Linked DNA regions of Bacillus pumilus. The protein of the gene in region 2 interacts with the protein of the main gene of each other region in a pairwise test. Links are inferred from orthologs where the notes say so. Each region holds a gene or a part of one and is shown on either strand. Other genes may lie near its edges.

Evidence for each region.
Region 1: the proteins of lpdA (region 2) and odhB interact in binary tests that used the Escherichia coli proteins (3 or more experiments, as listed by UniProt). The link is inferred for Bacillus pumilus from one-to-one orthologs.

What each region holds. Positions count from the first base shown.
Region 1 is NZ_LT906438.1:1,917,197-1,926,231, reverse strand. Bases 1-2,836 are described here. They hold odhB (2-oxoglutarate dehydrogenase complex dihydrolipoyllysine-residue succinyltransferase), read left to right. Parts: upstream 1-708; coding sequence 709-1,965; downstream 1,966-2,836. Other genes in these bases: CKW02_RS09645 (bile acid:sodium symporter family protein), read right to left, coding at 2,001-2,836; sucA (2-oxoglutarate dehydrogenase E1 component), read left to right, coding at 1-694. Outside these bases: more of CKW02_RS09645, read right to left, coding at 2,837-2,951; CKW02_RS09640 (superoxide dismutase), read right to left, coding at 3,098-3,919; CKW02_RS09635 (terpene cyclase/mutase family protein), read right to left, coding at 3,912-5,786; CKW02_RS09630 (aldehyde dehydrogenase family protein), read right to left, coding at 5,889-7,373; CKW02_RS09625 (DUF6501 family protein), read left to right, coding at 7,587-7,799; CKW02_RS09620 (DUF4025 domain-containing protein), read left to right, coding at 7,849-7,986; CKW02_RS09615 (PH domain-containing protein), read left to right, coding at 8,428-8,766; CKW02_RS09610 (SDR family oxidoreductase), read left to right, coding at 8,945-9,035. UniProt on the Escherichia coli protein: E2 component of the 2-oxoglutarate dehydrogenase (OGDH) complex which catalyzes the second step in the conversion of 2-oxoglutarate to succinyl-CoA and CO(2).
Region 2 is NZ_LT906438.1:1,412,637-1,425,736, reverse strand. Bases 4,390-7,374 are described here. They hold lpdA (dihydrolipoyl dehydrogenase), read right to left. Parts: upstream 6,596-7,374; coding sequence 5,183-6,595; downstream 4,390-5,182. Other genes in these bases: CKW02_RS07130 (dihydrolipoamide acetyltransferase family protein), read right to left, coding at 6,600-7,374; CKW02_RS07140 (hypothetical protein), read left to right, coding at 4,686-5,066. In the rest of the region: CKW02_RS07180 (hypothetical protein), read left to right, coding at 1-32; CKW02_RS07175 (inositol monophosphatase family protein), read right to left, coding at 191-997; CKW02_RS07170 (hypothetical protein), read right to left, coding at 1,131-1,319; CKW02_RS07165 (DUF1054 domain-containing protein), read left to right, coding at 1,608-2,243; CKW02_RS07160 (UPF0223 family protein), read right to left, coding at 2,274-2,543; CKW02_RS07155 (aminotransferase class I/II-fold pyridoxal phosphate-dependent enzyme), read left to right, coding at 2,734-4,206; CKW02_RS07150 (GapA-binding peptide SR1P), read right to left, coding at 4,250-4,369; more of CKW02_RS07130, read right to left, coding at 7,375-7,940; pdhB (pyruvate dehydrogenase complex E1 component subunit beta), read right to left, coding at 8,048-9,025; pdhA (pyruvate dehydrogenase (acetyl-transferring) E1 component subunit alpha), read right to left, coding at 9,029-10,144; CKW02_RS07115 (YkyA family protein), read right to left, coding at 10,555-11,223; CKW02_RS07110 (YjcZ family sporulation protein), read left to right, coding at 11,458-11,646; def (peptide deformylase), read left to right, coding at 11,759-12,316; CKW02_RS07100 (Cof-type HAD-IIB family hydrolase), read right to left, coding at 12,356-13,100. UniProt on the Escherichia coli protein: Lipoamide dehydrogenase is a component of the glycine cleavage system as well as of the alpha-ketoacid dehydrogenase complexes.

The DNA.
Region 1 (9,035 bases), 510 kb from region 2 along the record:
AAAATCAGGTCTAGTGATGCTCTTGCCTCATGGATATGAAGGACAAGGTCCTGAGCATTCAAGTGGAAGAACAGAGCGATTCCTGCAATCAGCTGCTGAGAATAACTGGACAGTGGCGAACCTCACAAGTGCAGCGCAATACTTCCACATTCTTAGAAGACAGGCGAAAATGCTGCTTCGTGAAGAGATTCGTCCGCTTGTCATCATGACACCGAAGAGTCTGCTTCGTAACCCGAACACATTGTCTGAAGTCCAGGAATTAACGGATGGACAGTTCCAACCAGTTCTTGAACAACCAGGCCTTGTGCATGATCACGAAAAAGTATCGCGACTCGTGCTATCTAGCGGGAAGGTATCAATCGATATTAGTGATCGTTTTACTCAAATGGAAGAGCCGAAAGATTGGCTTCACATTGCGAGAGTCGAACAACTATATCCATTCCCAGCCAAAGATATTAAAGCGATTTTATCAAAACTAACAAACTTAGAAGAAATCGTATGGGCGCAAGAAGAGCCACAAAATATGGGGGCTTGGGGATACATTGAGCCATATTTACGTGAAATTGCGTCTGAAAAAGTAAAAGTACGTTACATCGGTCGAAGAAGACGTTCAAGTACGGCTGAGGGTGATCCAACTGTGCATAAAAAAGAACAAGAACGAATTGTATCTGATAGCTTGACTCGCAAAAACTAAGGGGGAAATGAAAAATGGCGGAAATTAAAGTACCTGAATTAGCGGAATCGATCTCGGAAGGAACGATAGCTCAATGGCTAAAGCAGCCGGGCGATTATGTGGAGCAGGGAGAATACCTGTTAGAACTTGAAACAGATAAAGTCAATGTCGAACTGACAGCAGAAGAATCTGGTGTACTGAAAGAAGTGCTGAAGGATTCTGGTGACACTGTACAAGTTGGAGAAGTCATCGGAACAATTGCAGCGGGTGAAGCTGGCGGAAGCGAGTCCGCAGCTCCAGCACCAGAGCAAGAGTCTGCACCAGCTTCGAAAGAAGAACCGGCAGCTGCTCAAAAAGAAGAAGCAGTGAAAGAAGAGCCGAAATCTGGTAATGGCAGAACCATCGCTTCTCCAGCAGCTAGAAAACTAGCGAGAGAGAAGGGACTAGACTTATCTGAAATTCCAACCGTAGATCCGCTGGGCAGGGTACGAAAGCAGGATGTCGCTTCTTATCAAAAGAATGAAGCACCTGCAAGTGCACCAAAAGCCGCGCCAAAAGCAAATGCTGCGGTGCAAAATGAACAACCAGGAAAGCCAATTGAACGTGAGAGAATGTCGCGCCGCAGACAAACGATTGCAAAACGTTTAGTTGAGGTTCAGCAAACGGCTGCAATGCTGACGACATTTAATGAAGTAGATATGACGGCTGTGATGGACTTAAGAAAACGCCGTAAAGATGCCTTCCTTGAACAAAATGATGTAAAGCTTGGCTTCATGTCTTTCTTCACAAAAGCAGTTGTAGCAGCACTGAAGAAATATCCGCTGCTTAACGCAGAAATTCAAGGTGATGAGCTCGTCTTGAAGAAATTCTATGACATCGGCATCGCTGTTGCTGCTAACGAAGGACTTGTCGTACCGGTTGTCCGTGATGCAGACAGATTGTCGTTTGCAGGGATTGAAAAGGAAATTGGTCATCTTGCGAAAAAAGCACGAGATAACAAATTGTCTCTAAATGAGCTGCAAGGTGGATCATTCACGATCACAAACGGCGGAACATTCGGTTCACTGCTTTCAACACCAATTTTAAACAGCCCTCAAGTTGGAATTTTAGGGATGCACAAAATTCAGCTTCGACCTGTGGCAATTGATGAAGAACGTTTTGAGAATCGTCCGATGATGTATTTAGCTCTTTCTTACGACCACCGGATTGTCGATGGTAAAGAAGCAGTTGGATTCCTTGTCACGATTAAAAACTTACTTGAAGATCCAGAGCAGCTATTGCTTGAAGGATAATCTTCAATTTGAAAAGCTAGCACCCATTAAAGGTGCTAGCTTTTTTTCTTTTCATTTTCAGTATTTCCTTTCTTTGACCAATACGTCGCAAGCCAGGAACCAGATAAATTATGCCACACACTAAAAATGGCACTTGGTACGGCTGCAAGTGGCGAGAAGTGTGCTGTCGCTAGAGCTGCACCAAGTCCAGAGTTTTGCATGCCTACTTCAATCGAGATGGCTCTTCGAGAAGGGATATCCATTTTGCACCACTTTGCGATAAGGTAACCAAATAAAAGACCAAGTCCATTATGTAAGATCACAACGGCCAATATTAGCAGCCCAGATTGAAGAATCTGCTCTTTATTTGCACTGACAACCGCTGCAATGATCACTACAATTCCGGCGACAGATACAAGCGGCAATGCTTGAACCGCATAGGTCACTTGTTTTTTGAAAAACAATTTAACGATGACACCTAAGATAATTGGGATCAACACAACTTGTACAATTGACAAAAATAGCGCTTCTGGCGATACAGGTAGCCATGATCTTGCAAAGAGTAAAATAAAGACAGGTGTTAAAAATGGAGCAAGAAGGGTCGATATGGTGGTGACGGCTACAGATAATGCCGTATTTCCTTTCGCCAAAAAGGTCATCACATTGGATGCTGTACCGCCTGGGCAGCAGCCCACAAGAATAACGCCTACTGCAATTTCAGAAGGAAGCTGTAATCCGTAAGCTAATAGAAAGGCGATAAGCGGCATGAGTGTGTACTGCGCCAGAACCCCAATCAGCACATAGAGAGGTTTTCGAAACAGCTCTTTAAAATCTTCAGCAGACAGGGTAAGCCCCATCCCAAACATAATAATACCGAGTAAAAAAGGAATATAAGGTCCAATCTTAGAAAATTCGGCAGGAAAGGCAAATCCAAGACACGCAAATAAAATGACCCAAATTGCAAAGGTTCTTCCTGCAAAGTGACTAATGGTTAATAAAATCTTCATTCATTGCTTCAACTCTCTTTCTATACATATCTTTTCTATTTTAAATGAATTTTCTGAAAAAACAACCCATTCTTTTAGTGCTGATAATAATATTATGTAAACTATAAATACTCCATATAAGCAAATGCCTACATGGAGTAGCGTTTTTAAAAAGGGGTCCATTTCACTTGCTGAGCTTGCTTAAGGCGTGCTTCTGGCTCACGCCAGTCAACGATATTCCACCAGCGATCTACATATGTCGCTTTTTCATTCAGATATTGCAGATAGTAGGCGTGCTCCCATACGTCAAGAGCTAGAAGAGGGATCACATCCCATTGTGATAAAAATTGATGGCGTTCTGCTTGTAAAATCTCTAATCGCTGAGATCTTGGTGCCCATACGAGAATGGCCCACCCAACACCTTCAACTTGTTTGGCTGCAGCTGAAAAATGGGATTTGAATGCATCATAGCTTTCAAATGATTGTTCAATAAGACGAAGCATTTGCCCAGTGGGCTTTTGTTTCCCTGAAGGACTCATAGAAAACCAAAAAATGCAATGTAAATAGTGTCCCGCACCATTGAAGGCTAGCTCCCGTTCCCAATGCTTGATCATTTTAAAATCATTGGTTCTTCTTGCTCTTTTTAAGGCAAGCTCAGCTTGGTTCAGACCATCAACATATGATTGATGATGCTTCTGGTGATGCAAATACATCACCTCTTTTGAAATAAACGGTTCTAGTGCATCATACCGGTAAGGGAGAGGGGGTAATTGATGGCCGCCAACTGCCACATCTCGGATTGCATCTTGTGGAATTATATCCTCTGCAATACTTTCAGCCAATTCGTACCACTCTTCTTCACTGGAATGTTCATCATTCATGATGAACGATAAATGTTCTGCTTTCTGACGGGTGTTGTCATCTTGAACTGCACCTTGAATGGAGCTAAGCCAATCTTTAAGCTGCATGCGATATTCTTCCTTATTCATTTTTACGCCTCATTTCTTCTAAAAATGTGGAACAAGCCATCATTGGAAAGACAAATGGATAGCTATGATAGGTGATGTAAAATTGCTTTGGAAGACCAATACCTACTGGATAGTGCAAGGCTTCACTCGAGTGCTGATGTTGAATCAAAAATGAGATGGCTTTTAAAATCACTTTGTCATCTGGCTGCACATATTGTAAAAGTGCCTCAGCAGCCCAAGCCGTTTGAACCACTGTCCCAAATGGAAGCGGGACGTACCTTTTAACCTCTGCACTTTTACACGATTCTCCGAAGCTGCCATCTTCTAATTGAATTGTTTTTAAAAATCGACATGCTTTTTGAACAGCAGAATGCGATGAGGAGATGCCAGCAGTCTTTAGTCCTGTTAACGCAGCCCAAGTACCATAAATATAGCAAACGCCCCATCTTCCGAACCATGATCCGTTTTTCTCTTGATGATCAAGCAGCCATTTCACACAATGATCTTTTTGCCTTTGCATGAGTGGTGACATGCTATTCTCTTCAAGAGCAATAAGATGGAGCACACGACCTGCAATATCAGGCGTAGAAGGATCAATGGCCGCATCCTCAGCAGATTCGAGCGGGAGATGACGAAGCAAGAAGTGATTTTGATTTTTTTCAAAAGCTGAAAAGCCGCCATCCCGGTTTTGCATGGAAAGAAGCCAATCAAATCCTCGTTTCCACTGAACGGGAGCGTATGTTTGAGGAACGGCTTTTAACACAATTTGCGTATCATCGCAATCTGGGTTATTTGTGTTTAAATCTGAAAAACCAAAGCCTCCCGGAGCCGCATGCCGGTTATGGATCGCCCAATCTGCTTTCTTCATTTGCTGCCGGTTCAGTAAGTACGTAAAAGACTTTTTGATCACTGGATCATCTTGTGTTCTGCCTGCCTGCTGAGAAGCATAACTGACAAGCGCTGTATCCCAAACATTGGATGTAGAATTTTCAGCATATTTCCTGCCCCCACAGTCAGTGACTAGCTGTTTCATCCCTTTAACTGCTTTTAAAATGAGATGATGTCCCGGAGAGTATCCAAGACTCATGAGTGCATAGACCATAAAAATACTGGCACTTAAATAGCTGTACAGCGTGCCATCTTTTTCAAGGCGGTCAAACATATAGCGCTTCGCTGCCTCATACCCGAAAAAGTCGAGCCGGCTGTCGAGTGCTGTATACGACCGCATGTACGCTAGAAAGTGGTGAGTGGAACGTTCTTCTCTTGCCATAAACCAGTCAAAAGGATTTTTAGACATGTTTGCATCAAGATGTGCTAAGCTTGGAAACTGTTCATGAGAGGTATATCGTTTGTTGAGTGCAATCATCATTGGGACAAAATGAATTCTTGCATATGCACTAAGATGATAGAAGTGAAGCGGGAAATATGTAGGGATGAGTAAAAATGAAAGTGGTGCATAGAAGTATGGCCAAGGGTGCATGCCATTGACGGCAAGCATCCACTTTGTCATAAAATGAACGTCCTTCAAACCGCCATTTGATCGAATAAAATGTGCTGCTTTTTCCATATGCGGCTCATCTTGTTGATACCTGCCTGACACGAGCATCCCGCAGTAGCCTTGCACAGTCGCGGTTACATGTCCCGCCTGATCATGATACAAAGAAAAAGAACCATCCTCATTTTGCTTTTCACGTATAGCTTCTGCCAATTGATGAACGAGTGCCTGATCCGAATCACCGACCGCCTTTAACAGCATAATCAAAAAAGCATTTGTCATCATTGGCCCTTCAAAGCAGAAGACAAAAGCGCCATCTTCTCGTTGTCTGCGCTGCAGTTGCATGTGCAATTCATCAATATATTCGTTTACTTTTGTTTTAAAATCTTGCATATTCGGCCATGCTCCTTTCCTTTATTACTATATTCAGGAGCCTGCCTGTCACATGCAATCACAAAAAAGCCGATGACATGGTCACCGGCTTTATAGGCGTCATTAGTCTTGGAGATTAATCCACACACTTTTGACTTCTGTATAGTTGTTAAGAGCGTATGATCCCATTTCTCTGCCAAGACCTGATTGCTTGTATCCTCCAAACGGGGAGGCAGCATCAAAGACGTTATAGCAGTTGACCCAAATCGTGCCTGCTTCAAGACGTGCAGCAATGTCATGGGCATGCTTTAAGTTTTCTGTCCAAAGTCCTGCGGCTAAACCATAGTCAGACTGGTTGGCTCTTTCGACCACTTCATCAATGGAATCGTAAGGAATCGCAGATAGGACAGGTCCAAAGATTTCTTCTTTTGCGATGGTCATGTCATCTTCTACATCTTTAAAAACAGTAGGGGAGACAAAATAACCAGCCTCATAAGGGCAATCGCCACCGACAACGGCTGTTGCACCTTCTGATTTACCTTTTTCAATATAGCCTAACACGCGCTCGTGCTGTTCTTTACTTACGAGAGGTCCGATTTGCGTATCTTGATGAAGACCGGCTCCTTGTTTGAGGGATGTCGCATATTCAGCCATTTGATCGACAACCTCATCATATTGGCTCCGGTGAACAAAGACCCTAGAACCTGCACAGCATACCTGACCTTGGTTAAACATGACCCCATTTAAAGCACCTGGAATGGCTTTCTTTAAATCGGCATCTGGCAAAATAATATTTGGTGATTTTCCGCCAAGTTCTAATGTGACCCTCTTAATGGATTTGGCTGCTTTCTCCATGATGAGTTTCCCAACACTTGTTGACCCCGTGAAGGCAAGCTTATTCACATCAGGGTGATCGGTTAACGCATTCCCGGCTGTTTCACCGAATCCAGGAACGATGTTAATCACACCTTCTGGGAAGCCGGCTTTATCCACTAATTCAGCTAAATAAAGAGCAGAGAGTGGTGTTTGTTCTGCTGGTTTTAACACGATGGTGCAGCCAGTCGCAAGTGCAGCACCCATTTTCCACATGGCCATAAGCAGCGGGAAATTCCAAGGAATGATTTGTCCTACAACGCCAACAGGCTCATGACGGGTATAATTAAAATATCCTTGGCTGACAGGAATGGTTTGTCCGCTTATTTTGGTTGTCCAGCCCGCATAATAGCGCATATGCTCGATTGCGAGAGGGATATCTGCATTGGTTGTTTCATTAATTGGCTTTCCGTTATCTAAAGTTTCGAGCTGAGCGAGCTCTTCTTGGTTTTCTTCCATTAAATCGGCAAGCTTGAACATGAGCCGGGCGCGTTCTGCGGCAGACATGGAGCGCCAAGGACCATGAAAGGCTTTTTTGGCTGCTTTTACTGCCTCATCAATGTCTTTTGCACCTGCTTCATATACATCAATAAGGGTTTCACCTGTGGCTGGGTTAGGAGTTGAAAAGGTTTTGTTATCGTGACTTGTGACAAACTGACCATTAATGTAGAGTTTTTTCGTCCCTTGGAGAAAAGATTCGAGTTTTGAACTAATTTGAAGTGTTGTAGAGCTCATAAATAAACAAACCTCCTTAAAGATATGGGTTGTTCTGCGAGTTCTAGGTGAAAAAGCGGATTTGAAGCAAATGATCTAGTATACGCACATGGATGTAAACGTATACATTCATCATATTACACCACATGTTTGAAAGCAATCCATAACACTCATTGCATTTCATGAAAAATTGGCTAAAATAAATGTATAGATGAAAAAAGGAGTTTTTAAATCATGATCCATCAAAACTGGCAAACGGCTCAAACGTTAAAACAAGTAAAATGTATACATACGAATGCGAAAAAATATATGGTCGACCGTGCACTAACGGTTGGAAGCACATATGAAGTGAAAAATGAAACAGAAGAATTCCTGTTTGTCGTTGATAATACAGGTAAAGTAGGCGGGTATTATAAAGAGTATTTCGAAGACTTTTCTGCTGAATGATTTTGATCATCATCACTCATACTAAGAAAAACAGTAAAGGGTGATGATGATGAAAAAGAAGCAAACAGATGAGCAGAATCAACAAAATGCTTGGCATGATAACGAAGATGCTGATATGGCAATTACGCTTGAGCAGATTTCCGATGTATATGCCGAGGGAACCATTGAAACACCAAAAGACGAATAGTCCAAATTGTTGACAAAGTGCTAAAATGATCTTTATTTTAGCACTTTGTCTTCTTTTTCAGTGTGACATGAAAACCTTTGCAGCCCTAGGAAGGACGAGTACCGGCGCGGAGCGAATTTGACATTCGTGAGCACCGGACTGACAAAGAATGCGAGGGTTTGTCTACACGCTGACAGTGATTTGAAAAAATCACTGTTTTTTTATTGGTCACAATTCAACCATTTTTCTCAAAAAGAACTGAAACTTTTTTCCTGCTTTAACTGTCTAAATAAGTAGAGGAAAGAGCATCGAATCAAAAAGAAAAAGTTAAATGAAATTTAATCTATTCGTAATGGAATAACGATCATTTATAGCGTATTCTATAAGTGAGAACAAAACGTACCCACAGAGCGTGTGGCCGTTTTTTCATAAAGGAATTTGATGGAGGAAGAGGGGGTTTACGTGGGTATTTTTTCTGTCAGTAAACAAAATGATAAGAAATTCGAATCCTTACTAATTGAAGGGGAAAGAATTGAAGCTGTTTACAGACTGCGTCACGACCAAATTTGTTTCACCAATAAACGACTGATCTTTGGCGATAACCGCGTATTTTCTAAGAAGAAAGTTAGGGTCTCCTTGCCATATCGATCAATTGAAAGTTTTGCCATTCAAGAAGCTGGCGTGTTTGATCAGGACACAGGTATGCTGCTTGTCACAAGCTCAAAAGTATTTGAACTCGATTTTTCAAAAGAGACGGATTTGAGTGATGTGCAAGCCATTTTGACAAAACATATTTGCTGATCAACCTTGCGATTACATAGATCACATGCACTTTTCTCATTCTTCGTACTTATTTTAATAGATCGCACATTGCCTGAGCCCTTGCCCATATTTTCTGGGAGGGGCTTTTTTTGTTTAGGTGTTTGAATGATAGCAAAAAAGGATAAAGATGAAACAGATACAGAAAGGAGAATGAACAATGAAAGTATTAGTTGCAGGAGCAAATGGACATACAGGTAGACTCGTCATTCGTTATTTAAAAGAAAAAGGACATGAGCCGCTTGCTCTTA
Region 2 (13,100 bases):
CAATTCAAATTGCTAAAGAAAAATTAAGCTAAGCTCGAAAACCCCCATCTGGATCGCCCAGATGGGGGTTTTTTTATTTCAGCCAATAAAGAATGATCATCTGGCTTTTTCATATCGATAGCCAGTTGTGCTTCATTAAAAAGTTTCATCAAATAAACCAAATCACTTCATTCTCATGAAGTGATTTGGTTTATTTTTTATTTCCACTGCCTTTTATGTAATCGTGCAAGATTTTTTCACAAACGGATCGATTTCCGGCGACGATACTGTTTTTGTCTAGAAACGTTAGGCGTTCTCCGTGTATATTTGAGTAGACTGCCCCTACTTCATCAAGCAGTACGCAGCCCGCTGCATAATCCCACGGCGCAAGCCTTAACGTGACGTATGCGTCACTTCTGCCGCTTGCGATATAAGCGAGCTCAAGGGCAGCTGATCCAATCGTTCTCGTCCCTCTCACATCACGCACAAGGCGGGCAAACGGTTTAGCATCAAAATAAGGGCTTTCGATCGCCCAGGTCGGGTTAATGCCGACAATGGCTTTTTCAATCGCTACATCTTTTAATGGCGGAAGCAGGGTATCATTTATATAAGCCCCTTCTCCTTTGACCGCATGGTAAAGCTCGTCATGAATGACGTCATATATGAGACCGATTTTCCCTATGCCATTTTCAAATATCCCGATTGAAATGGCAAAGTTGCGTTTTTGATGGACAAAGTTCATTGTGCCATCGATTGGATCAATGATCCACACGATCCCATCAAGTGAGGTCACCTCTTCCCCTTGTCCCTCTTCACCTAAAATATGATGATCTGAAAATGTCGATTGTATCTTTTCAATGAAAAAACGTTCTGTTTCTTTATCGATATTTGTGACAAGATCATTTGGATTTGATTTTGTTTCAATTGATAGACCTTCCTGCATGGATGCTTTAATACGGCTTCCTGCTTCTTTTACCCAAAGCTTTGCAAGACGGTCAATTTCCACCCAGTTTGTCATCAGACTGTAAACCTCTTTTCTATGTAATACCTATTTGTAATAGCATACTGATATTATGTGCGTAAAAGCAAGAAAAAAGCAGCTTCATACAAAAACGAACCGATGAATTGGTTCGTTTTTACCTCACCTTGTTTTACCCTTTAAGCTGCTCCCATTCTTTTCTTAGGCGCTCAAGCTTTCGTTTGCTGCGTTCGATTTGGATGTCATCTTTTTGCTCGATGGCTTCATGAAGCGTAGAAAGCTCATAGTCCACCTCTAATCTCCACACAGCGATGCGATTCTTCTTCTCCTGTCTATACCCCTGCTTCACGATTTGCTTCATTTGGTCAACGCCCCTTCCAGAGAATGATTCATTCCTTGTCAGTTTTCATTGATAAAAAATTCAATCGATAAGAGAATTGGTTCTTGCTTATATCGTATGAAGCGATCGCATAACCGCAACGACATTCTGAAAATTGTGTTTTTACCTATTTGTTATGTACCACAAAATCGTTGTTTTTAAACGCTGCCCTTCTTCCTCTACAATCTTTGATCCGACGGTGCATCTTTTTTTGAGCTTAACCCAAGCTATGATAAAATATGATCAGCGAAAGAATACAGGAGGCATAATATGAGTGAAATGCGTTTTAGAGATGAAGATTTTGAGACATTTACAGTTGACGGTTTAGATGAACGAATGGTCGTATTAAAAGAAAGAGTCCGTCCAAAGCTTGAGGCGCTTGGTGAACACTTTGCACCACTTCTTTCTTCTATTACAGGAGACGAAATGTTTGTACACGTCGCAAAGCATGCTAGAAGATCAGTCAATCCGCCAAATGATACGTGGGTTGCTTTTGCAAACAGCAAGCGTGGGTATAAAAAACTCCCTCATTTTCAAATTGGGCTTTGGAAAACACATGTCTTTGTATGGTTTGCTCTTATTTATGAATCTCCTGTGAAAGGCGAATATGGTCAGCTATTTGAAAAAGAACTAGACACCATTCAGAAGAAAATACCACAAGATTTTGTTTGGTCTAAAGATCATATGAAACCAGATGTCATGCGTCACAGCGAGCTCGATGCAGAACAGTTGAAAACGCTGTTTGAGCGTGTCCAAACGGTGAAAAAAGCCGAGCTCCTTTGCGGCATTCAGTTGCCTAGAGAAGAAGTCGTTCAAATGAATAATGAAGAATTTTTATCAAAAATCGAAGATGCCTTCCGCACGTTGACTTATCTATACCGCTTTACACAAAAACAATCTGTATAAAAAAACGAGCCCATCTAGGCTCGTTTTTTCTTACATACGTATAATGGCGGACTCTACTGCCTCTCTTGCCGTTTTCACTGTACGATAAGGAGAATACCCGCTTTCCTTTTCAAACGCTGCACAATGCGTCTTTTCTTCTGCTTTTGATGGCACAATCTCTTTAAAGCGTTTATAAGTATCTAATAACTCCTGCTTCGCTATTCCTTTTTCATAGGCTTTTTCAACAGCTTGAAAAAACGAAATAACCGCAATCTTTTCCTCTGTCGTCCAGTCGACGTCCATTGGATATTGATATTCCATTTACTTGTCCCTCACTTTAACACTCATTTCTTATTTGAACTTTTATTATAGCATCTGTTCGATCAGAAACCGATTGATTTTATGCTTTACATTCCGATCAGTTCATAATATAATTCTTTTGTTTTATGCAATGAAATCTGTCGTTATTGGCACAATAATAGCAGGTATTTCGATGAAGGTGGGAAAGCAATTGTCACAACATGATACACCCTTATACACTGGACTAAAAAAACACGCAGCAACCAATCCAGTTCAATTTCACATTCCTGGCCATAAAAAAGGAGCCGGAATGGACCCTGAATTTAGAGCATTCATTGGCGACAATGCACTAAGCATTGATCTCATTAATATAGAACCTCTCGATGATTTACACTCACCTCGAGGAATGATAAAAGAAGCACAAGATTTAGCTGCTGAAGCCTTCGGTGCTGACCATACGTTTTTCTGTATTCAAGGAACAAGCGGCGCCATCATGACAATGGTGATGACCGTATGCGGACCTGGGGATAAAATCATCGTTCCGCGTAACGTCCATAAATCGATTATGTCCGCGATTGTATTTTCTGGCGCAGTTCCTGTTTTTATTCATCCAGAAATAGACAAAGAGCTTGGCATCTCTCACGGCATTACACCAGAATCAGCGAAAAAGGCACTCACGGAGCACCCAGATGCAAAAGGTCTGCTTGTGATTAATCCGACGTATTTTGGCGTTTCAGCAGACTTAAAATCGATTGTAGACATTGCCCATTCATTTCATGTGCCTGTCCTTGTCGATGAAGCACACGGCGTGCATATTCATTTTCACGATAAGCTCCCGCTATCTGCCATGCAGGCAGGTGCCGACATGGCAGCAACAAGTGTCCACAAACTCGGCGGTTCCCTGACCCAAAGCTCTATTTTAAATATGAAGGAAGGGCTTATCTCAAAAGATCGCGTGCAATCGATTTTGAGCATGCTGACAACAACGTCTACTTCTTACTTGCTCTTGGCGTCACTTGATGTCGCTCGAAAGCGATTAGCCACTGAAGGAAAGGCGCTAGCAGATGAAGCCATCCGTTTAGCTGAATCAGCGAGAAACCGTTTGAATCAAATTGATGGCATTACGTGTATTGGCAAGGAAATACTCAGTTCAGCTTCTACGTATGATTACGATCCAACAAAATTAATTATTTCAATTAAAGACCTTGGCCTCAATGGCCATGATGTCGAAAAATGGTTGAGAGAAAGCTACCGGATTGAAGTGGAGCTTTCTGACCTTTACAACATTTTATGTATTGTGACCCCTGGTGATACTGATGAAACAATCGATACGCTTATAACGGCTATGAAAGACATTGCCGCAACCTCTACAAGTGAGAGCGGCACACAACCGGTAACAGAAGTACTGCTGCCTGAGATTCCATCGCTTGCCATGACGCCGCGTGATGCCTTTTACTCCACAACTGAAGTGGTTCCGTTAAAAGAAGCAGCTGGCCGCATCATCGCAGAGTTTGTCATGGTGTACCCGCCAGGCATACCTATTTTTATACCAGGAGAGATTATCACAGAAGAAAATATCTCCTATATCTTTAAAAACATTGAAATTGGTCTCCCTGTCCAAGGACCAGAAGATTCAACGCTAGAAATGATCCGCGTGATTAAAGAGCAGAAAGCAATTTTATAAAAAAGAAACATGCAGCCCCAAATGGAGCTGCATGCTTTTTTATTTATTCAGAGGCTTCATCACAGCAATGACAGTGACCACACGTTCCGTATAGTGTTGTCACTTTTTCATTTTCAAATTGATCAATGGTCTCATTGCAATCTTGACAAATAATTGTACCCACGTACATTCCCCTTTTCTTCATTCAATATTTGAAAGCGTTTAATTTATTTCACACTTCTATAATATGATGTCACATTTAAGTTGTCAACGGTTAATTGTATGACACATTTAATTATTTTTTATGAATATATGCTATTTTCTCATCATATTGAGAGAACGTTTCAATTGTATTTTGCTTCATATCAATTCTGTAACAATTGAGTAACAATCGAAAATTGTCAAAAAGGACATGATACACTAGAGTGACTAACAGGTAACCAGCTCCTAAAAATGTTGGGACAACCCCAAAGGATTTTGAGGTGAATAGATTGAATTTTATGAGGACACTTCTCATTATATTCCCCATGCTCTTTGTACTTAGTTCATGCTCATTTGCGTATATCATACCGAATCAGACAGACCAAGTCAGTCATATTCAAAAACCAAGAATTCTCTTTTTTACAGATGCAGAAAATCTCGATAAAGAAAGTCCTTATTATGATGCAGTCCTCGATTTAAAGAATGAATACCCGAAGGAAATGTCAAAGATGATTGTGAAAGAAGATCGTAAAGGCTGGAAAAATGAAGTAGACGAATTACCGGCTATTTTACTTGTAAATAATGAAAAAGTCATTGTGAAGGTTGAAGGAAATGTCAGCAGCAAAGAGGATATTTTATCGCCTTTATGCCACGCCTTAGACCGCGTGAATACAAATTAATGGCTTCACCTTGCACTTATATATCCATATGAAAAAGCCCCTCATGAAATGAGGGGTTTTTCTCATGCAGCACTCAAAAAACCCTCTCCTTGTTGGAGAGGGTTTTTATAGGTTCATTATTTTACGATATGGATTGGGCTTCCAATTGCTACTTCAGCCGTTTCCATTGTAATTTCACCTAAAGTTGGGTGAGCGTGAATTGTCATTGCGATATCTTCAGCAGTCACTCCAGCTTCGATTGCAAGGCTAAGCTCTGAAATCATATCAGAAGCGCCAACACCTGCGATTTGTGCACCAATCACAAGACCATCCTCTTTACGAGTGATCATCTTCATGAAGCCATCAGTTGCGTCAAGAGAAAGTGCACGTCCGTTTGCTGCGAATGGGAATTTCGCTGCAACGATGTCGATTCCTTCTTCTTTTGCTTCTGCTTCAGTGTATCCAACAGTTGCAAGTTCTGGCTCAGAGAATACAACAGCAGGAATACCAAGGTAATCAATTTCAGCTGGCTCTCCAGCGATTGCTTCAGCTGCAATTTTACCTTCGTAAGAAGCTTTGTGTGCAAGTGGTGGTCCATCAACAATGTCACCAATTGCATAGATGTTAGATACGCTTGTACGGCATTGTTTGTCTGTTTTGACAACTCCGCGGTCAGTCAATTCAACACCAACTTGCTCAAGACCAAGCTCATCTGTGTTTGGACGACGACCAACTGTAACAAGTACGTAATCAGCATCAACTGTTTTTTCTTCACCTTTTACTTCGAAAGTAACAGTGACACCATCAGATTTTTCTTCAACGCCTTTTGCAAGAGCGTTTGTATGGATTTCAACGTTTCCTTTTTTCTTCAGGTTACGTTTAACCAATGAGCTCATTTGCTTTTCGAAACCTGGAAGGATTTCGTCTCCACCTTCAAGGATGACAACTTCTGTTCCAAAGTTTGCATAAGCAGTACCAAGCTCAGTACCGATATATCCACCACCGATAACAACTAACTTTTTAGGTACTTCTTTAAGCGCTAAAGCACCAGTTGAGTTGATCACGCGATCTGTGTATTTAAAAGTAGGCAATTCAATTGGACGAGATCCAGTTGCAAGAATTGCATTTTTGAAAGTGTAAGTCTGTGCTGAATTTTCATCCATTACACGTACAGAGTTACTGTCTACGAAATAAGCTTCACCTTTAACGATGTCTACTTTATTTCCTTTAAGAAGACCTTGAACTCCACCTGTTAATTTGTTTACAACAGAAGCTTTCCACTCTTGAACTTTTGTGAAATCAACTGTTACGTTTTCAGCTTTGATACCCATGTCTTCAGAATGCTTAGCATTTTCGAAACGATGGCCAGCATTGATTAATGCTTTTGAAGGAATACAACCAACGTTTAGACATACACCGCCAAGTGTTCCTTTTTCAACGATTGTTACTTTTTGTCCAAGCTGTGCAGCACGAATAGCAGCTACATATCCGCCAGGACCTGCACCGATGACAAGAGTATCTGTTTCGATTGGGAAATCTCCTACTACCATGACATTACGCCTCCATTAAAATTAATTGTGGATCATTCAATAAACGCTTGATGTGGTTAAGGGCATTTTGCGCAGTAGCTCCGTCGATCATACGGTGGTCAAAGCTTAGGGAAAGAGCTAAGACTGGAGCTGCAACGATTTCGCCATCACGAACAACCGCTTTTTCAGCGATACGGCCAATACCAAGGATCGCTACTTCTGGGTGGTTGATGACTGGAGTAAACCATTGTCCACCAGCAGAACCGATGTTTGTGATTGTGCAAGATGCACCTTTCATTTCAGCTGGAGCCAATTTACCATCACGTGCTTTTGTTGCAAGCTCGTTGATTTCGTTAGACACTTCAAAAATAGCTTTGCGATCTGCATTTTTCACAACTGGAACGAGCAGGCCTTTTTCAGTATCAGCTGCAATTCCGATGTTGTAGTAATGCTTTTGAACAACTTCATCTGTTTTATCATCGATAGAAGTGTTAAGTACTGGGTACTTTTTCAAAGCAGAAGTAAGAGCTTTTACAACGTAAGGCAAGTAAGTTAACTTGATTCCTTGATCAGCTGCAACTTGTTTGAATTGTTTACGATGTGCAACAAGGTTCGTTACATCAACTTCATCCATTAATGTTACGTGAGGAGCTGTATGCTTAGAGTTTACCATTGCTTTCGCGATCGCTTTGCGGATTCCGCTCATTTTCTCGCGAGTTTCTGGGAATTCCCCTTCAAGAACTGGAGCTGCTGCCGCTTTAGGAGCTGCTTCTTCTTTCGCACTTTCAGCTGCTTGAGGTGCTGCTTCTTGAGCTGCAGAACCACCATTAACGAAGCTGTCGATATCTTCTTTTAACACACGTCCGTTTTTACCAGAACCTGCAACTTTGTAAATTTCAATGCCTTTTTCGCGAGCATATTTACGTACAGATGGCATAGCGATAACGCGTTTGTTTGGATCAGCATCTACTTGCTCTTGTGCACCTGCACCAGTTGCTGCTGCCGCTTCTTCTTGTGCCACTTCTTTCTTCTCAGGCTCGTTACCAGCTTCAGCAGTACCTTGTACTTGAGCTTCAGTTTTTGCTTCGCCTTCTTCTTCGCTGCCTTTAAATTGAAGATTTTCGTAACCAGGTGCATCAAACGTAATGATTGTTTGTCCTACAGTTGCAACTGTTCCCTCTTCAACTTTTAATTCTAATACTTTTCCTTTAACAGGTGAAGGAATTTCTACAACTGCTTTATCGTTTTGTACCTCTGCTAAAACGTCATCTTCATTAATTTCGTCGTTTGGTTTTACAAACCACTTAACGATCTCACCTTCGTGGATACCTTCTCCGATGTCCGGAAGTTTAAATTCAAATGCCACTGTTTTTCGCCTCCTAGATTTTGTTGAACCCTTGTTGTGTATGTTTACACGGTCTTGTAATTGATAAAGGGGAAGAGAAATAAATTCTTTTCCCCTCAGTCATTTAATTAAAATTCAAGAACTTTCTTAGCTGTTTCAAGCACGTCTTTATGGTTTGGAAGCCATACAGTCTCAGCTTGAGAGAAAGCAAATACAGTATCAGGTGCAGCTACACGAAGTACTGGTGCTTCTAGGCTAAGGATTGCTCTGTCATTGATTTCAGCTACTACGTTTGCAGCAATACCAGCTTGTTTTTGTGCTTCTTGAACAACGATCGCACGACCTGTTTTTTCAACAGAAGCGATGATTGTTTCAATATCAAGCGGGCTTACTGTACGAAGGTCGATCACTTCAGCAGAAACGCCTTCTTTTTCAAGTTCTTCAGCAGCTTTAAGTGATTCGTGAACCATTGCACCGTAAGTGATGATTGAAAGGTCAGAACCTTCACGTTTCACGTCAGCTTTACCGATTTCAATTGTGTACTCTTCTTCAGGAACTTCCTGACGGAAAGAGCGATAAAGTTTCATATGCTCAAGGAATACAACCGGATCATTGTCGCGGATTGCAGAAATTAATAGTCCTTTTGCATCGTAAGGTGTTGAAGGAATGACCACCTTGATACCAGGCTGTTGTGCGATAAGACCTTCTAAGCTATCAGCGTGAAGCTCAGGTGTGTGAACTCCCCCGCCGAATGGAGAACGGATTGTCACTGGAGAATGCCAGCGTCCGCCAGAACGGTAACGCATACGAGCCATTTGTCCAGAAACAGAATCTAATACTTCGTAAACGAATCCGAAGAATTGAATTTCCATTACTGGGCGGAATTCTTGTAGTCCAAGGCCAATTGCAAGACCGCCAATACCAGATTCAGCAAGTGGTGTATCGAATACACGATCCTCACCAAACTCTTTTTGCAATCCTTCAGTCGCACGGAATACGCCGCCGTTTTTACCAACGTCTTCTCCGAAAACGAGAACGTTTTCGTCATTTTTCAGTTCTGTGCGTAACGCATCAGTGATCGCTTGAATCATTGTCATTTGCGCCATGGCTTACTTCGACTCCTTCTGTTTGTAAATTTCAAGCTGTTCAACTAAGTTGAATGGTTTCACATCGTACATGTTTTCAATCAAGTCAGTGACTTTTTGCTTAGGCTGTTCGTCAGCTTCTTTGATCGCTTGTTTGATTTGTTCTTTTGCATCTTCGATGACTTTATTCTCTTCTTCTTCAGACCATAGGCCTTTGTTTTCCAAGAATTTGCGGTAGCGTACCAATGGATCTTTTTGCTCCCACTCGTTTTCATCTTCTTTTGTACGATATCTTGTTGGATCGTCACCAGCCATTGTATGTGGGCCATAACGGAATGTAAGAGTTTCGATTAATGTTGGACCTTCGCCATTTACAGCACGCTCACGAGCTTCAGCAGTTGCTGCATATACAGCTAATGCATCCATACCGTCAACTTGTACGCCTACGATACCAGCTGCAGCCGCTTTTTGTGCAATTGTTTGCGCAGCAGATTGCTTCTCAACAGGAGTAGAGATCGCATATCTGTTGTTTTGGACAACAAAAATCGCTGGCGCTTTGTAAGCCCCTGCAAAGTTAATACCTTCGTAGAAATCACCTTGTGAAGCTCCGCCATCACCAGTGTAAGTGATTGCAACAGCATTTTTACCGCGCTTTTTCAAACCAAGAGCTACACCAGCAGCTTGAATGATTTGTGCACCGATAATGATTTGTGGTGAAAGTGCATTCAGATCTTCAGGCATTTGGTTACCAACAAAGTGTCCACGAGAGAACAAGAACGCTTTTGTTAATGGAAGGCCATGCCAGATTAATTGTGGTACATCACGATATCCTGGAAGAATGAAATCTTCTTTCTCAAGTGCAAAGTGAGTTGCAAGCTGAGAAGCCTCTTGTCCAGCTGTTGGCGCATAGAAGCCAAGACGTCCTTGACGGTTCAATGAAATTGAACGTTGATCTAATACTCGTGTAAACACCATACGGCGCATTAATTCTTTTAATTGGTCATCTGAGAGATCTGGCATTGCCGCTTCGTTTACGACTTCGCCTTTTTCGTTTAAAATTTGAAACGTTTCAAACTGCTTTTTGATGGCATCAAATTGCTTTTTGCTATCAACAATTGCTTTTTTTGTTTTTGCAGCCATTCTAAAGTCACCTCTTCCTTTCTTTTAACAGTCAATTTGTCGTGAATCCATTTATACATACAGATATAGGATAACCCAAAATACACATATGACTCCTGTATTTAATAGCCACTAGGATCGTTGTCGAAACATAAGATGATCGCTCGTTTTTGAGTTCTTCTAACTGTATTAACGATAGTTCACAAATAACTAATACAACTTCTGTTAACAAGGACTAGTTTACAACAAGAAAAATAGTCCGTCAATTGATTTAACGGCTTTATTTAAATAAATGTATTCGCTTTACTTTTTATGGTGAGCTGTATCAATCTGTTTAACAAACACATCGAACTGTACTAGTATAGTGTGTACTACTGTACTACAATAGAAAATGTTTGTTTTTGTCGAAAAATAAAAAAAGAGCTGTTTTTTCAGCTCTTTTTGGACTCTTGATCTGCCACTTTAGACAAAGCCTGTTTATGCTCATTCAATTGCTTTGTATATTGATTGAACTTTTTACCTTCTTTTCTGACTTTGCTATAAGAACGGTTCACAGTCTTCAGCTTGGATTTTAGCTCTTTATATCCTAAGTCCTTTTTCTTTAAAGATTGATATAAATGCTGATCTTGTTTCAACGCCTTTTGATATTCCTTGTAAAGCTGGTCATACGACGCATATCTTTTCTCAAGCGATTTGACCGTTTCATCTGCTTTTTCTTTTAAATTCGTATCTTGTATACGTCCCGCAGATTCCTTGACCGTTTTCAATTCTTTTTTCGATTCATCCATGCTGTCTTTTTCTGTTTTCAAATGTTCTTCTCGTTTCGCTGCAGATGCTAACGCCTGATCAGAAAGGCTTGACACTGTTTTAGTGTGATCCTTTGTGGTTTGAATCATTTTTTTATAGAGCTGCTGCTCTTTTTTCTCATAGCTTTGCAGTGTACCTTGCTCTTTTTCAAAAGATGCCTCTTTTTCGCTCATTTTCGTCATCGCATTCTGGATGTCATGAAATGGACTTTGACCTCCGCATCCCGCCAGCAAAAGGGTACATATCCCCGCTAAAGCAGCACCTGCTTTCATGCTTCTTCTTATTTCTTTCATCACAAGGTTCCCCCTTTACATCTCCACATACCACTATAATTTTTATAGGCGTTTGTGACAAGGAAAGAGGTCATTTTGATGAGCCGAAGAAGATTTTTTTCAAGTGATAGGCGCATGACTATACAAATAGTGCATTCATACATAGTTTATATTACACGCTTCGCCTTCACTTATGAAAGGCCGAGTGTATTTCCAAAGGAGGTCAAAAGTATGTCTAATTATAGTCATGGAAGTATGTATGGTGGATACGGCGGTTACGGGTATGGATACGGTGGTGGATATGGCGGTGGTTGTTGTTACCCAAGTTATGGAAGTGGCTGCGGATACGGCGGGGGACGGACATTCGCTTTAATCGTTGTCCTTTTCATCCTATTAATCATCGTTGGCGCAGCATTCTTAGGCGGCGGTGGCGGCTGCTGCTAATGGCTGTTTAAGCCTCTGACCGGTCTTATAGGACCGGTCTTCTTTATTTCATTGCATATGTTGTGTATCATTTTATATACTTTACATACAAAGGAAATAGGAGTGAAGATTTGTGATTACCATGGAAGATATCGTACGGGACGGACATCCCGTCTTAAGACAAACAGCTGAAGCGGTCGAGCTCCCGCCGACAGAAGAGGAAAAACAGCAATTAGCTGACATGATTGAATTCGTTAAAAATAGTCAGGATGCTGACATGGCTGAAAAGTATGGACTCAGACCCGGCGTTGGACTCGCGGCTCCGCAAATTAATGTCAGTAAACGAATGATCGCTGTTCACTGTGAGGATGAAGATGGAGTGGAATACAGCTATGCCCTTTTCAACCCGCGCATTGTCAGTCATTCCGTCAAAAGAGCTTATTTAACGACTGGTGAAGGCTGCTTATCTGTTGATGAAGCCATTCCTGGATTTGTCCCTCGATATCAAAAGATCAGGGTGAAGGGTACAACGCTTGAAGGAGAAGACATTGATATTCGCCTAAAAGGGTTTCCGGCCATTGTGTTTCAGCATGAAATCGACCATTTAAACGGCATTATGTTTTATGATCATATTCAAAAGGATCAGCCATTCGCTGAGCCTGACAACTCTGTTGCGATCGGCAGATCATAAAATAAAAAGAAGACCCAATAACCTAAGGGTCTTCTTTTTTTATTCTTCAATCAGGCCTAAATGAGTCACTGCATGGAATATGCCGTCTTCATCTACTGGCTTTGTCACAAAATCAGCCAAATCTTTTAGTTCATTCACAGCATTTCCCATGGCGACGCCTGTACCAGCAAACGAAATCATCTCTCGATCGTTCAGACCGTCTCCAAAGGCAACGGTATCCTTTTGCTCGTAAGGCAGTCTTTCGATAACTCGTTTAATGCCTTCAGCCTTTGATCCGCCTTTTGGCAAGACATCTGTTGACAGCTCGTGCCATCTGACAAGATCAATTTCTTCGCGGAACGCCTCGTATTGGACTTCCTCTTCTGCCTTACAGAATAACAGCATTTGAAAAATCTCGTTTTCTTTAAAGTAAGATAAATCATGTTCAGGATGCTCTGTTTTTAAAGTCCCAATCCCCTCATGGATAAACGGGTGATTTGGCACAGAAGCCTTCATCGTTTTTTCCCCCATGAAAACAAGCGGATGATCATGATGATCCGCTGTTTCATAAATTTGCTCCATTAGCTCCAGTTTAAGCGGATTGCCGTAAATGACTTCTCCCTCATACATGACATACTGACCGTTATAAGCAATAAAGGAGTCAAGCCCTAATTCCTCTAAAATAGGCTTAATTAAAAAAGGCGAACGCCCAGATGCAATGAAGAGATGATGGCCTTTTTCTTTTAATAAACGAACTGCTCTCTTCGTTGATTCAGGTATTTTTTTATCATGATCATATAAAGTA